One region of the Alteromonas sp. RKMC-009 genome, then DNA from elsewhere that is predicted to be linked to it. Evidence: riboswitches for the same ligand, from Rfam matches in the RefSeq annotation. Region 1 holds a riboswitch; the other holds the start of a gene.
What was found. A riboswitch is a leader RNA that binds a small molecule or an ion and turns the genes downstream of it on or off. The one in region 1 is predicted to bind cyclic di-GMP.
Positions count from the first base shown of each region.

Region 2: another riboswitch for cyclic di-GMP. It lies ahead of DS731_RS06980 (hypothetical protein); the one in region 1 lies ahead of DS731_RS15635 (AAA family ATPase).

Region 1 covers NZ_CP031010.1:3,516,493-3,524,567, forward strand. Annotated here, with positions in the region: gene DS731_RS15610 (potassium/proton antiporter) at 1-1,297, opposite strand, end outside; gene secD (protein translocase subunit SecD) at 1,380-3,914, opposite strand; gene DS731_RS15620 (hypothetical protein) at 3,974-4,351, opposite strand; gene DS731_RS15625 (YybH family protein) at 4,493-4,873, opposite strand; gene DS731_RS15630 (alpha/beta hydrolase) at 5,128-6,174, opposite strand; cyclic di-GMP riboswitch class I at 6,441-6,530, shown strand; gene DS731_RS15635 (AAA family ATPase) at 6,626-7,321, shown strand; gene DS731_RS15640 (ribbon-helix-helix domain-containing protein) at 7,281-7,613, shown strand; gene DS731_RS15645 (GGDEF domain-containing protein) at 7,740-8,075, shown strand, end outside.
Region 2 covers NZ_CP031010.1:1,597,914-1,605,988, reverse strand. Annotated here, with positions in the region: gene DS731_RS07000 (phosphotransferase) at 32-859, opposite strand; gene pnuC (nicotinamide riboside transporter PnuC) at 837-1,457, opposite strand; gene DS731_RS06990 (hypothetical protein) at 1,450-1,719, opposite strand; gene DS731_RS06985 (TonB-dependent receptor) at 1,729-3,783, opposite strand; TPP riboswitch at 3,841-3,943, opposite strand; gene DS731_RS06980 (hypothetical protein) at 4,067-4,747, opposite strand; cyclic di-GMP riboswitch class I at 4,793-4,874, opposite strand; gene DS731_RS06975 (helix-turn-helix domain-containing protein) at 5,062-6,846, shown strand; gene DS731_RS06970 (acyl-CoA thioesterase) at 6,906-7,325, opposite strand; gene DS731_RS06965 (GNAT family N-acetyltransferase) at 7,386-8,075, shown strand, end outside.

The DNA of each region.
Region 1 (8,075 bases):
GTTCAGCCAGCGTCCGGTTAACAGCTTTGGCGGAGTCTCCCAGCGTGTACTGAACAATATCAGCGTTAACTTCACCCAGGGCACTGATTTCCAGGGTAGCAGCCGGTGTTACCGGCGCCTTTTCAATCAGCTTCAGTTTCTTCGCCATCCACGGCAATGTTGAACCCTGTAAGGTAGCCGAAATCAATACAACGAAGAACACCACATTGAAAATGAGATAGGCCTGGGGAATTTCAAACAATAGCGGGAAAATAGCCAGAATAATCGGCACCGAGCCGCGAAGCCCCACCCATGATACCAACCCGATTTCCCGCTTATTGAAGCCGGCAAAGGCCAGAAACGGAGCAACAGCCAGCGGACGGGCGACAAATATAAGGACAGCTGCAATGAGCAACCCTTCCAGCCAGACCTTAAGCAGCGATGCCGGATTCACAAGCAGTCCCAGCATCACAAACATGCCGATTTGGCTTAGCCAGGCCAGACCGTCGTGAAACATAAAAGTAGCCCGTTTTAGTACAAACCGGCTGTTACCGATAAAGACCCCGGCGATGAACGTTGCCAGAAAACCACTCCCGCCCAGACTGGCAGATATGCCAAACGTCAGAAAGCCGCATATTGCGACAAGGACAGGATACAGCCCTGCCGCACTCAGTGTGATACGGTTGATGAGTTTTACTGCAGCCCAGCCGACGCCAAGCCCGACGACGGTACCAATGCCCATTTGCTGAATAAACAGCTGTGCCAGATCCCATCCCGGCTTCATCTGACTGGTGAGCAGTTCCAGTATGCCCACAGTCAGGAAAATCGCCATGGGATCGTTCGAAGCACTTTCAATTTCCAGTGTGGCTTTCAGGCGCGGACTGATATGCACACCGGCGTTCCGCAAAATAGAGAATACTGCGGCAGCATCGGTAGAACCGACGATAGCCCCGATGAGTAATCCCACCATAGGTGGTACACCCAGGATAAAGGCTGCAGCGTAACCTGTTATCCCGGCTGTAATGGCTACGCCGAATGTCGCCAGAAATGAAGCCGGCTTCCATACCAGCTTGATAGAAGAAAAAGATGTTTGCAGCCCGCCATCGAAGAGGATCATAGCCAGCGCCAGTGTTCCCAGCGCATGTGCCGTGCTGGCATCATCGAATGCCAGTCCCAGTCCGTCTTCTCCTGCCAGCATGCCTACCAGTAAGAACAGTACCAGCAGGGGTAAACCCAGCCTTGGGGATAGTTTGCTGGAGAGAATACCGACAAACAGCAATACAGCGGCTATCAGGATCTGGTAATCAATGGCGAACATAGGTTTCCTTTTTACAGGTTATTTCCGTTTCAGTAAGAGTCTGCAAGTTACCTGAAGTTGCAGACTCTGTTCGTGGCGGCGCTCAGGGTATGTGCGCCAGTGATTCTCTCACCTCCTCTGCGGTGGGGCGCAGTTGCTTTAACCCTTTCTTTTCACGCCGCTTTCCAAGGTAATACAAAATAGGCGATGCTATAAAAATAGAGGAACTGGTACCAATTACGATGCCAAAAAGCATGGGTAGCGCAAAACTCGCGACAGACGCCCCGCCGGCCAGCCCCATAGGCAATAAAGCCAGAAATGTGGTCATTGAAGTAAACAGTGTTCTGGACAAGGTCGCAGAAATACTGCGGTTAAGCACTTCAATAATGGGCTTATCCGGTGTTGCCCTGAATCCTTCCCGTATACGGTCAAACACCACGACCTTATCATTAATAGAATAGCCGATGAGGGCCAGCAATGCTGCCACTGCTGTCAGGTTGAATTCCAGCCCGGTGAGCGCAAAGAAACCGATGGTCTTTGTCAGATCAAGCGCAATCGTCGCCGTTGCTGCCAGTGCAAAATGCGATTCAAACCGCAACCACAAATACAGCAGAATACCCCCTCCGGCAATCAGCACAGCAAGCACAGAAGCATCAGCAAAACCGCCGCTGACCTTCGCACCAACCATGTCCACACGGGGGAAGATTGCCTGGTCATCCAGTGTGGTTACTGCAGATTTCACCAGTTCAACCTGCTGACTTTGCAATGCAGCCTGTTCAACCGGCGTGTCCGCAGTTACCTGAGGAACGCGGATAAGATAATCACCTTCTTTGCCAAACTCTTGAATGCTGGCGCCTTCAATGTTGCCGTCTGTCAGAGCATTTCGCAGCTGTTCCACCTGCACGTGATGGCTTTTCACTTCCACCAGTGTACCACCGGTGAAATCAACGCCGTAATGTAATCCCGGGCTGAAAAACAGCACCACGGAAGCCACCGACAAGACAGCAGACGTGATTAAGCCTGCCACCCGGCCTTTCAGGAAGTTCAGCGGCTTCTTATCTGTCTGCGACAGCCAGCGGAATCCCGGGAAATGGAGCACATCTCTTTCACGGCGTCTGATAGCAAACAACATTAACAGGCGGGTTACCGCAATGGCCGTGAACATGGACGTGAACAGGCCAATTCCGATAGTAATCGCAAAACCTTTTACCGGCCCGCTGCCAAACATAAATAGCAGACTCACGGCAATCAGGGTCGTCAGGCTTGAATCCAGGATGGTTGACCAGGCTTTGTCAAAACCGGCGCGGATTGCCGCCCCGGCGACACGCCCTTTCAAAGACTCTTCTTTGATACGTTCGTTTATCAGAATATTGGCATCTACCGCCATACCCAGAGTAAGAATAATGCCGGCAATTCCGGGTAACGTAAGTGTGGCCCTGAATAAACTCAGCACGCCAAAAAGCAGCCCCATGTTAATCATCAGGCTTACGCAGGCGATCGCCCCCCAGCGCCGGTAAAGTGCCGTCATAAACACCAGAACCAGCGCTGCACCGGCAAGTCCTGTACTCAGACCCATCTTGATAGCATCACTACCGAGATCAGGACCAACCGTCCGCTCTTCAATCACAGTCAGGGGCACAGGCAGCGCACCGGCACGTAACATCAGTGCCAGATCTTTAGCTTCATCCGGTGTAAAATTACCACTGATCTGGCCGCCCGATGCACCAATTACTGCCCGTATTACCGGTGCGGTGATCACTTTGCCGTCCAGAACGACTGCCAGCGGCTCACCGATATGCGTGCGGGTCATAGCTGCAAAAATATTGCCGCCGGTACTGTCGAGCTTGAAAGTCACCACCGGGTTTCCTGTGTCAGGATCGAAAGCAAGCCTTGCATCAGTAATATGCTCACCTTCCATCGCAACCCGCTTTTCCAGACGGTATTGTTGCTGGCCATCCATATCCTGCATTATCACGGTACTGCCACGACTGCTATCCGTGACTACCCAGTGAAATTCCATTTGTGCGGTTGTTCCAAGGAGCTCCCTGATACGTGACGGGTCTGTAACGCCCGGCATCTGTACCAGCACGCCATCGTTACCCTGCCGTGAAATACCGGGGTCGACCAGTCCGGTCTCATCGAGACGGCGGCGCACCACTTCCACGCTGCGCTCCAGCGCATCACTGACCAGGCTCTCCTTAAACGACTCTGACAAACTGACAGTGAGCAAGTTATCGTTTTGCTCAATGGTGAACTGCGGCTCGCCCTGCCCCGTTGTGCGGTAAGCAAAGGCGAGCTCACGGGCCTGCTGAAATTGCCCGCCGCCTCCTGATAAGGATAAGCGCAGGGTATTGTCGGAAGCAGACAGTACCTGATAGCGGATCCCCGCCTCCCGCAAATCCTTAGTGAGACTTTCTTTCATGCCGGTAAAGGCTTTATCAAACAGTGGCTGAGTATCAGCGGCCAGCAATAAATGGGAACCGCCCTGTAAATCAAGGCCTAAAGACAACTGGTTTTGGGTATACCAGCCGGGTAATTGTTGTTGCCATGACGGCGGTAAAATATTGGGCATTGCGCTCAAAAGGCCGAGCACAATCACGAGTGCGGTCATCACGCCCCGTGCAGAAAATGGTTTCATAATTGTCCTTCAAAAATTGTAAACAGGGCCAGAGGCCCGTAAATATCAAAAATGAAGGATTAAGGAGACGCCCTGGCAGGAGGGCGCGAAAAAACAGGCTGTGCAGGCCTGGCAGCCAGCTCAGAAAAGCCGGAAGCGACACTATGAAGCATCCGGTAAACGCCGGCGAGTTTCAGTTCAGCGCCGGTAAACAGCAGCGGTTCCGGACGGTCACCGGAATGGGACTGGGGCTGCAGATATCGTGTAATCAGACCTTCTGAACGGCCTGATGCTATTGCGGCGTGTTCAGAGCTTTGCAGGCTGTCTGACTGGGCATGGACCTGCCGCTCTGCACCGCTCCCCGAGGTAAACGCAATCAACAGCCACAACAAAAAGAAGACCAGTTTCACTGAAGGTCCTCTGTCGTTATAGTCTGTTTCAATTTCCTGCGTCAACAAGGATATAGCTTCTGGTTAGCGGACAAACCTAAATGCCGGTCTGTCTCTGCGGTTTACCCGATATGGTGGCAATATCCGTATTTTCAATGGCCGCATTGCCATTGGCCGGCCACTTAAAAAACGGAAAGTAAGCAAAATCATCTACACATAATCTATCAGATCAACGCCGAAGAAGTTATCGATGGCGCATTGCCACTCTCCTTCTGCATTTTTTCTGAATACATAAATGGCTTTTTTCACATTGCAGTCCACCGCGCCGGTTGCATTCAGGTACAGCTTGCTTATGACCAGCGCAGTGTCACCGGCTTCAATGACAACCTCGTCGCCCTGCGAGACAATGTGCTCAGGCATATACCTTTGTTTAAAAGCACTGAGGGCACGCTGCAGATCAGAGCGTGAGGATACCCGTGGTTTATCAACCAGAAAGGCGTCTTCACAATACAGGGTTTGTAATGCGGTTAAGTCGTTATTATTCACTGCATCGTGCATAGCATGTAATTGCCGGGTTACCGGGTGAGTCATGGCTGTCGTCTCCGTATTTTGTCAAAACCGCGAAGACGAAAACAAAAAACCCGCCTTCGCGGCGGGTTTTCTTCAGTTCATTTACGTACTAACGAACCCGCCAATTGCTGAGAATAGCGAATAGAATAATGAGTGCAGATTGTGGCTTGCCTGATTGTGACAAAGTTTGAAAAATCATGTTGACCAGTTTTGCAATGTTAGTTCGTAGCGATAATGGAGTTAAATTAATCAATCCCGGGCACTGTGTCAATCAATTAACCAGCTTTCTGTGCCGCTTCATCCATAAAGCTGCCCAGCATCATAATCATCTGGCGGAAAAGCGGATTAGCGCCGGGAGCTGCACAGGGATCACGTAAATCCACGCCGGATTTATCGAAATGCATATCACTGAGCATTTTCTTATTCACCACCACATCAGCATGGCATAACTTGTAACTCTCATCGATGATGAAAAAGGTATTGGTTTTCGTGGTGGCCCGCGACATTAAATCTTCAATACCTGTAATGGGCGTAGTGGTGTCTGCCTGAGAATGCGCGGCAAATACCGGTACGTCTACAGTTTTCCCCTGTTCAAACTGGTCTCTCACATCATCAATCACTTCCATCAGTTCAAGTCCGGAAAAACTGGCAATGGTGGGATATTTATAAGGATTCGGGCCCTGTGTTTCATAGTGACCGTCAAGAAACCTGGCGACCCACTGAATTCCCCATATCCCGGATAACCGCTCTACGCCGCTGTCGAGTGCCAGAGCCCCGGAAAATAACATCAGTCCGTCAATGTTGTCAGGGTGATGCAAATAATGCTGAACAGAGAGCGCGCCGCCGGTGGAAAAACCGCCCAGATAAACGTGCTTTCCAAGTTGCGGTGCCAGCGCCATAACGTCATTCAGGTGTGCACCCCAGCGTTCTGCAAGCTTGCTGTCGCTCATTTCGTCGCTGGCATCCAGTTGGCCGTGTCCTACGTTTAAAGGCACAATAACGTTGTAACCTTTATCATGCAGTGCCCGTGCAATGCCAGACATATAAAACGGCGAATCGCTCAATCCGTGAAGCAGAACAACCACTGTATCGACAGGTTTTCCGTGATGCAGAATATACGGCGCGTTGCCATCGTTGCGAAGAGCAGGAGAACACACACTGAAACGCTGAAATGTGGGGTTCATGCATGCCCTGATCTGGCCAAAACGTTCTTCATAGAGATGACTGAATGAATCAAACGCTTCATCCATTGCATTATTCTGCCCGAAACTGACTGTGCTGAATGCCAGCAGAAACAAACTCAACAGGGATGTTTTTACCACTCCCTTCTCCTTATTTGCGGGTATAGTTTTCAATAACACCATGTGTTGGCATATTAACAGATATAACTTTAATTAGAATGATTTACACGGGCGAACCGCGGATTTCCAAGTCCTGCAGCCCGTTTGTCGCCACCGGCCACCTGGTCTGACAGGTATATTTTTTTATTCTTAAATATCGTGAGACATGCGGCGCACACCGTTTGTTTTAACTAGTATCCTGATTACCGGTAAGCCATGGCATCCCCGCCGCTTACCCGAAAATGTACTGTTGAAAAAGGCAAAGCGGTGCGAAAGCCCGTGACGCAAAGCCTCCGGTCTGCCATCTGATTACAGATAATGATAGCGGGGTTACCGAACAAGCATAGTCCTTAATCCGGCTCATGTTCACTTTTTCAGTCACATTCGTTAACCGTTTATCCGTGATGACGGATCAAAAGTTGAGGAACGAACGATGATCGTTTTGGTTGGTGGCGAGAAAGGCGGCAGTGGCAAAAGCTGCCTTGCACAAAATATCGCTGTTTATCTGAGAACTGAAAAAAATGCCAGTGTGCTGATGGTCGACTGCGATCCGCAGCGCACTACCTCAGACTGGATTCAGGAACGCAAAGCTAATGATAAATTGCCGTCGATTAACTGTGTGCAGTTGTACGGCAAGATCCGCAACGAATTACTGAGCCTGCGCGAGCACTACGATTACGTAGTCATTGATTGTGGCGGACAGGATAACCTTGCGCTGCGCTCCTCCATGGCAGTGGCTGACCACATTCTTATTCCGTTACGTCCCAAACGGCGGGATCTGAAAACGGTTCCCCATATGGAAGATATTCTTTCAACCTGCAAAATGGTGAATCCCGACATGAATGCTGCTTTTGTAATTACCCAGTGCCCTTCTCTACCTTCGCTGGGCAGCAGGATCCTGGAAGCAAAAGATGTCTGTCGTTCATTTGAAGTACCGGTACTGGACTCAGTGACATACAGCCGCAATATGTATGACGATTCTGAAGAGTCTGGCCAGTCAGTCATGGAAAGTGAGCCGGACGGAAAAGCATCAGCAGAAATTCGCAATATCATTGAAGAACTTCTGTCGCGGAGAGAGGGGAAATCTTATGAGTCTGTGCAGCCTCAAAAAATCCACGCCGTCAGCTAAACCTGTTGAGCCGGTGAGCGTTGATGAATTTATTGACGATGCACTGGCTTACGCAGCAGGTAAACATGTTATCAGGCAGATCTATCCGGCAACGGACTCTGCTAACAAAGACAACATTACACCTTGCGGTCCCATGCGACGTGCTACATTTACATTATCTGAAGACGCAATTGAGAAGCTTGGAAAGTTGTCGGCAGAAACAGGGATCTGCCGTTCCAGACTCATCAGAATATGGATAGAAAATCAAAGCAGTGAAGACATCAGGCCTTTACTGACAAATAAAACACCCTGACAGACATACCACAAGGTGGCGGCCGGGTGCAGGCGTTTGCATGGAATGCAAAGCGCGCCAATACGCAACAACGGGAGCACGGTGTCACTGTGCTCCCCGGTTTTACTTTTTCTGAACAGGATGAAGATGAAAAGTTATCTGTCAGGCAGTTTGATTACACTGCTTGGATTATTTCCCTCGCTGCTTAGTGCCCAGGGGACGGTCAGGCAGGAAGATTTGCAGGCTGACGCCGCCAGCCGGGAAACCACCGTCGCCCGGTTTATTGCGCACCAGACTGCCGATAATGACATCGCCCCCCGTCTGGACGTGCTGCCTCCTGCCTTTTTCACTTCTGTTGACGAAACCATCGCCAGGCTGGAACACCAGATGGACACGGAGCAGGCGATCTACTTTGAGAAGCTGAAAGCCAAAGTGGAGATGGAACGTCAGGCAAGGGATTTCGAGATTCAGGAGAAAAACCGC
Region 2 (8,075 bases), 1.9 Mb from region 1:
CAATACGCACAAAAAGCGCACAGCATGGCTGTTACTCCGGTTCACTCACCTTCTGCCGGTTAGTGGTTTCCAGTGCTGCCTGCCAGAGTGCAGCAGTGACATTCACCACCCGGCGTTGCTGTTCACAGGCAAAGATGACCTTCTCTTCAGCGGCCCCGCTTAAAGCGGCGTAGTGTTTATACAAGCGCAAAGCGGCTTCGTCATTTAACTGATTAATCGCAGCACAGGATGCCACATCAAAATAACGATTGCCGCTGGCAGCATATTCCCAGTCTACGATAACGGGTTTAGCGCCACCGGCTCCGGTTCTCACAATGTGCGGCAAAGACAGATCGTTGTGACAAAGCACCGCCTGTTCAGCAGGCGGCTGCTGTGCATCACCGGAATCAATCACGTTTCTCAATGCTTCAGCCAGGGGATGACTGCTCTCAAGATCTGCACTTTCAAAATAGCGCACCAGTCTGGGCTCAAGACACAGAGGTGGCGCGTCAATAGCTGTGCAGTGAATGGTGTGTAACGCAAAGGCGAGCAGGATGATACTGTCTTCACTGTTTGCGTTGTTCGCCGGTTCCGCATCCGTGGTGACCCAGCGTTCTGCCCACAGCGTGCAGTCAGGACTCAGCCACACAGGTTCAGGCGCAATGCCCTGACGGAACAGGCTATGCTGAAGCGTAAACTGAGCATGTTTGTTTACACCGGTAAAACTCTCACCGGCAGACCACTTAACAGCGAACTCACGCTCACCGTCAGTGATATTGAACAGACGATTCACATCCCCGCCCTGCCGTGATTCACAGATTGCATTACCGCTAAGCTTCAACGGCTCTGCTAACGCTTTAACGATAAGCGCGGGCGTCATGTTCCTGCATCTTCCATTGTTTCAGCCATTGTGCATAACCAAATACGGCAAATCCGACATATCCCAGAAACAGACACGCCGACAACATCAGGCCGCTTTGGGCGTAAAGGTAAGCTGAAGCCAGATTGATTACTATCCAGTACAACCAGTTCTGTAAAACCTTATGGGCCACCATCACGGTAGTCACCACACTGACCACCTGTATACTTGCATCGAGTAGCAGGTGTTCGCTGTTGAACTGCCCCTGTGCCCAGAAGGATAAGCCCCAGGCGATCAGGAGAAGTCCCGGCACCAGCATGGCATGGGTATACCATGGCCAGGAATGCACCCGGTCGTCGCCGGCAGCCTGACGGTTCCACTGATAATACCCGTATCCGGCCATCATCATGTAATACAGATTCAGGATGGCCTGAAATGGCAGTGTAACCTGCCAGAAGAGCCAGGTATAAATAGCCGTACTGATAAATGCACACAGCCAGCACCAGCGGTTTTGCCTGGCAGCCAGCCAGACATAGGCCAGTGCCAGCACTACAGCAACCCACTCGGCCAGTGATGTCGCGGCTATCTGTTCAAAGAAATGCGGGATGAAATCAGTCATCCTGATCCTTACGGGCCTGCATCACATCGAAGTTCAGAAACTTGGCCACAAAAATGGCCTGCCCGACTTCTTCATGGGTGCGCTGCATTTCTTTTCCCAGTACCGCCATAACGTCGGCATACTCGCCGGTGACCTGTGTACTGGTAGAACAGGTCGTCACATCAAGGGTGTCGTAACTGTTCAGTCTGTCAATAAACGACTTTATGGGTGGAATGTACTCATTCACCAGAGGATACAGAGATAGCTCAACCATGACCTGCATAGAGATTCCTTAAAATTGAAAACGGGCTGTGACGCCGAACTGTCTGCCATCACCCAACTGATAATAAGGTTCAGCAAACTCATAGTAATCACGGGGATCGTTACTGAATCCACCGAAACCGCGGGTGTACCAGGTTTTATCAAACACGTTCTTTACCCACAGTGTGGTGCGCAACATGCCTTTTACCCAGGTAATATCAGTGTTGTACAACGTTGTGGCCGGTGCTGTTTCATCATGGCCATCAGAGAAGCGGTATTCGTCTTTAAAGTCCATATCAGCGCGCCATACCAGAGAATCAGTCAGCCACAACTCACTGAACAGGTTCGCTGTATATTTAGGTGCCTGAGCCTGACGCTGCTTACTGACATATTCACCGTCGGCAGTCTCGTAACCTTCAAAGGTGGCACTGAGGTAACCCGCGCTGGCCTGCACTGTCCAGGATGACGTTGCCTGCCAGGAAAGCTCCAGTTCTGCCCCTTTATTTGTGCCCACATCGGCATTCGCCGTGATATCGATAAAGGCGGCAGAACCGTCTTCACGTTCCTGAACATCAAAATCGCTGATTTGGGTATCTTCCCGTTCCATGAAGAAAACTGCTGCGCGGGCAGTCAACTCAGGAACAAACAGTTTGCCTTTGTAGCCTGCTTCATAGTTCCAGTTGTATTCCGCATCAAAGAAACGGCGCTCCCGGCTGACCTGTTCATCATAGTTAATGCCGGCACCTTTGTAACCTCTGGATACGCTGGCATACAGGTAGTCCCCTCCCATATCCCAGGTCAGTGCCAGTTTGCCGCCGGTCATGGTCGTGTCATCGTCGTACACCACCTGCGCATTATCAGCATAATCATAGGCGTAATTTTCAACACGCAGGGCGGACGTCAGCAATAAAGACGGAGTCAGCTGAGTATCAAGCTGACCGTAAACCGCTGTTGTCTGCGGTTCGAAGGTACTGATAAAGTCGCCGTCAGCATAGGTATACTGGCGCAGTAAATCCTGTTCACTCTGATTGATGCGGCCACCGATAACCCAGGTCGTGGTGTCATTGAAGATTTTTTTATCTTCAGCAGAAGTAAAACGCACCTCGGCAGATTGTTGGGAAACATCCCGGTAATATGCATCAAAGGATGTATAGCCCCAGGGGTGAAAACCAGTGTAGGTCCAGTCTTCGTCGTAGCCGTAAGCGATATCATGACCGGCCATAGTCGCAATGATTTCCAGCAAACCACCGGCGGTTTCATGATTGATATGTGCACTGACCGCTTTGGTTTCCTGCTCATCAAAGCCGGGTTCATCCGACAACGTGTGGCGGTTGTTATCCAGTGAGAAAGCATCGTAACCGTTATTGATATCGTACCAGCGGAAATCCACCGCAACGGATGTTTTGTCAGTCACATCCCACAGTGTTCCCAGCCTTACTGCATTCTCATGAATCCCGTTGGTATCGTCGGCACCCAAAAAGTCATTTTCAATAAAACCGTCACTGCTGTTGTGCACAAACGCTGCACGCCAGGCCAGAGAATCAGACGCTTGTCCGCCATGAGCACCTTCAGCGCGGAAGAAAGATTTGTTTCCCACAGACAATTCAAAATGACTCTCACTCTCTTCTGAAGGAGCATTGCTGACAATCTTAACCGCACCGGCCAGAGCACCGGTTCCGAATACTGTCGCCTGTGGTCCGCGGTAAACTTCTACCTGCTGTGTATCAAAAAGTACACCTGCTGCAGCAAGACCGGAGAAATCAAAATCGTCGACCAGGAAACTGACTGAAGGATTAATCGGTTCAGCAAACTGGCTGCGCTCACCAATCCCCCGGATCTGAATAAAACGTCCACGGGATGCTCCGGCCGCAAAATTCACATTCGGCGCAATACTTAATACATTGTCAATATAGGTAGCCTGACGGCTGTCCAGGCGGTTGCCTGATAACACAGAAGCGCTGGCACTGAGTTGATCGAGAGTCGCTGTGCGGAAATCACCACTGACGGTAATACGTTCGATGTCTGCAGTGTCATCAGCAAAGGCAGGAAGTGCAAGTAGTGCGAGAAGAATTGCGTTTTTTTTCATTAGGATCTCTTTAATCATCAAAAAGATCCGGCTTTACGGCAGGTATTGAGGTTTTCAGATTGCTTTTATCACCATCCCTACGCCGGTATTATCCGGATCAGGTTTAAGGGTTCCCATGGAATGGATCTCAGCCGTAAAGACGGCACCCCTTGGCCTAATGCTTATTGCGGAGTCCGCAAATTAAGCGAGGGCAGTCTAACAACTTCAGTGACTTAGTCAAGTTGCCGGCAGCCCCGAAAAAGCAATAAAAAAGCCCGCGATGTGACGTGGCGGGCAATGAAGATCAGGCGACCTTCTGATTCTGGCGTCTTGTGCGCCATCCCATAAACCCTATTCCCAGAAGGATCAGTGACATGGCGGTTGGCTCACTGACTTCTGTAATAGAGGCATTCCGGAAGCGAACCTTCATATCTCCACAACCACTGGCTGCATCACAATCGTTAATGAATACGATGTCGGTAATAAGTCCTGACATGTAATCATCCAGAGTAATAGAGAAGGTTTCCCAGGCTGGTTCGTTGGTATAAGTAAAGTCATCCAGACCGAAATTCTGTGTGCCACCCAGAGCAAACGTGCGGCTGGCATCGTTATTCTGTTCACCGGCAGAGAAATCTGCCAGCCAGATCCCGCCAATCTCAGAGTAAGGGTTTGCATTAGTATTGTTGTTGCCCGGCGTCATACGAAATTCAAATGACAACAAAATATCTGAAGCAGAATTATCTAAATCCAGGCTCTGGATCCCGAAAGCATCATCCAGGTTCAGTGTGAACCAGCTGTTTTCGCGCAGGTTCAGTACACTGCCATTGTTTGTCCAGGTTCCGTAGTTAGACGTGCCGCTTTGTTGATGTGCAGTCAGAGTCTGGGCAGCGAAGTCGATATCGTAGCTGCTGATAATGTTGGCGTTAGCCGTGAATGCCGCACAGAAGCCGGTTAGCAGGGCTGCAGTTTTGATGCTAAATTTCATTTATGTTCCTTGAGCAGTGTGTGCCTGAAAATAGTTAAACAACTTCACTGCAACCCGGCTGTCTTATGGCGGTATAAGACCCGTGGCTTTCCGTCCCTGCCTCACGACAGGTTTGGCGAATCTACTCTGTGGAAGTGACGTTTCCACCAATGAGTCGACGGTTGTAATGATAGGGAGAGGCCCGCAAGTAAAAAAGGACACTTCTGAACGAAATCCGGTACAAATTTGTACCAACACAAAATTCACCCTTTTTCTGTCAAGCCACAGGTAATTCTTATATCCTTGACTGAAGGGATCCGGTATAGGGAGCAAACGTGCAGTATCACGGTTTTTTCTGGTCGGCAGTCATCCGCGCTTTATTGAGTCTGAGAAGGGATAACGGACTTGATAACGAATATGACACAACGATGCTCGAAAGCGTCACACAAATAGAAAATGAGAAAATGGACGATGACGGACTGGCGTCTATTCTTCACTCTCTTTGTCCTGCCAACGAATATGAGACAATTGGCCGCTCCCTGATTGGCTATTTTGATTTCAACAAAATGAGTAATCTGGTGGTGTATCTCACGGCCAGTAAGCATATTGATGACGCACTCCATGTACTGGGAAAACACTACCACTATATTCTGGGTAACAGTGCGGCACTGACAGTAAAAACTGACGGAAATGAAACCTGTCTCCGGTTTCAGCCATCATCACATCCTGTTCTTACCGAATTCCGCTGTTATTTCCTCCTCGCTTTGTGCCGTCACCTGGCCGGCAGAAAATTCGACTTCACAACGGTCACCTTACCGCCATCCGGCGAACAACCGGTCAGCTTATTAAGGCCGGTCAGCAGCGGTGATATCAGACATGAGGGAGTTGTTGTATGCCTTGTTTTCGATAATAAATGGTGTAAACAGGCATCATTTTACTATTCTCAGTCGATTAAAAAAATGCTGGCGGGAAACCTCGACACCAGCAATGATTTGCCGTTAAAGCAGCAGGTTAAAGAAGCATTTCTCAAAGCCCCGAGCCCGGCAAGGATCCGTTCGGAATGGGTAGCAACGCAACTAGGTCAAACGGAGTCCGCGTTTCGTCGCCAGTTAAGGCAAGAGTCCATTTCTTTCAGCGCATTACTCAAAGAGTACATTCATGACCAGTCATGTCACCGGTTACTCAGTGGCGAAAAAACGGAAGACACCGCCGCCCACCTTGGCTTCTCTGACCGCCGATCCTTTGAGCGCAGTTTTAAGGAACATGCCGGGATCAGTGCAGGACAGCTACGCCAGCTTGGCAACCGCCTGCGTTTTCAAAAAGGTAACGGTAATCTCATTAATGTGGTGGAGAACCTGCCTCCCCTGCCCAATTCAATTCAGACTCTGCTGAATATGGACTGTGAAACAATGACGCTGGCAGATGTGGTCTCACTGATTGAAAAAGATCCAATTTTTCAGGCCCACGTTATGAGCAAGGCCAGCAGAGCGGTTTATGGCTCTGTACCCAAAAATCTTGAACAGGCAATCGGCCGGAATCTCGGGCTAGGCAATATCCGGAATCTTGCTGTAATTTTCGCAGCGCAGCAGTTGCTAACCTCTCAATGCCGGTTTGAAAAAGTTAACCTGCTCACTGATGCGATGCTGCTGAGCCTGACTATCTTTCAGCGCCTGTTCGGTTTCAACCGCTTAAACGAAGACCAAACTGAGCAGGTCAAACAGCTTTTACTGTTTGGCACGTTATCCCTGTTTCTAATTTTTCACGACGAATGTCTGTTTTCCGACGGCGCAGTCACTCACTGGGATGAAAGCGCTTCATTTGACGTTTTCTTTAACCGTATCAATGATGAATACGGCGTTTGCCTGTATGGTGCCACATCATTAATGTTACTGAGATGGGGTTTTAACAGTGCAGTGAATCAGCAATTGTGGAAACTGTGCAGCAACGACGAAAATGGAAATTCTGACAGCCTGACGGGTCAGATCACACTGTGTCATACCATCGCATTCAATCTGCTGAATTCACAGGAAACACCTGAATACAGTCAGGATACGCTGACTAAGGTGCAAAGTGAGATGCTGGAAGAGATCGTGACGAGCTGGCGGGTTTCAGCGGCCTGATATCTATGATCAGTGCCGCTTACCCGCATCAGAACTTGTGAGCAGGCGGCTTTAACCGTTTATTCTGCATTCAGATTCAGGCTGCGGATTTCAGCCTCTGTTTGTGCTTTCAATATCTCCATCGTTTTACCATGGGGCGTCGGAGTACGGGAATCCGGATCGAGAGTTACAAAAACAATATCATCAGCGAGACATATGGTTTTCTTGGTCGCTTTGTTTCTCACCAGACATGTTACCGTAATCGACGTACGCCCCACCGATTTAGTTTCCAGACCAAACTCCACGATATCGCCCTGTAATGCCGGGGATTCAAACGTGATTTCACCAATATGCTTAGTGACCAGACAATTTGTTTCCAGCTGACAAATCGCGAAAATTGCCGCTTCCTCGTCAATCCATTCCATCGCCCGGCCACCAAATAAAGCATTGGCGTAGTTAAGATCATTGGGCATGACAAGCCGGCGGGATAAAAAGCGCATTCGAATTCCTCGTAAACAATAGATAAAATAGCGGCTGGATTATACGTGAAATGATATCAAATGGCTCAGACAACTGTGACTGACTGGCTTACAGCACCCTTGTTTTGTAATACCAGCGATTATCACCGGCAAAGACTAGTGATCCATGGCGATAAGCATCACCATGCCACCACAGTTGAAGACATACTCTCATCACTGCCTGAAGATATTTCTTTTTGCATTGCCGGCGAACTTAACGCCAGGCTTGCTGATATAGCAAAGACCAGGATAGCGAAGACCACGCCACTCAATTTGTACCGGCAGTGTTTAGGCAGTGAGTATGACATTGTCATCATCGACTTCTCTGAGCAATTCAGGCCATCTGTGCTGACGGCTCTGGCCGGTACAGTAAAAGTATCCGGAACACTAATACTTCTGACACCGCCATCAGATACCTGGCACTCTCATCCGTCGGTTACCCGCCCCTATTTTTTAAGCTACGGACAAACACTGAATAGCAGTGTATATATAGATAAGATTCTGCGCCCTTTAACAGACACTCCGGAGACGGGCATGGTCAGCCGGGACAGCGTGTACTTGCCCTCCCCGCAGGCTGTGGAAGTTTCCCGCATATCTGAGTCTGACAGACTGACCGCTACCCAGCAGAAGGTGTTTGACAAGATCACGCAGGATGACTGCAGCACTTACAAGTGTGTTTGTATTGAGGCAGCCAGAGGCAGAGGAAAGTCATTTTTATCCGGTAAAATTATC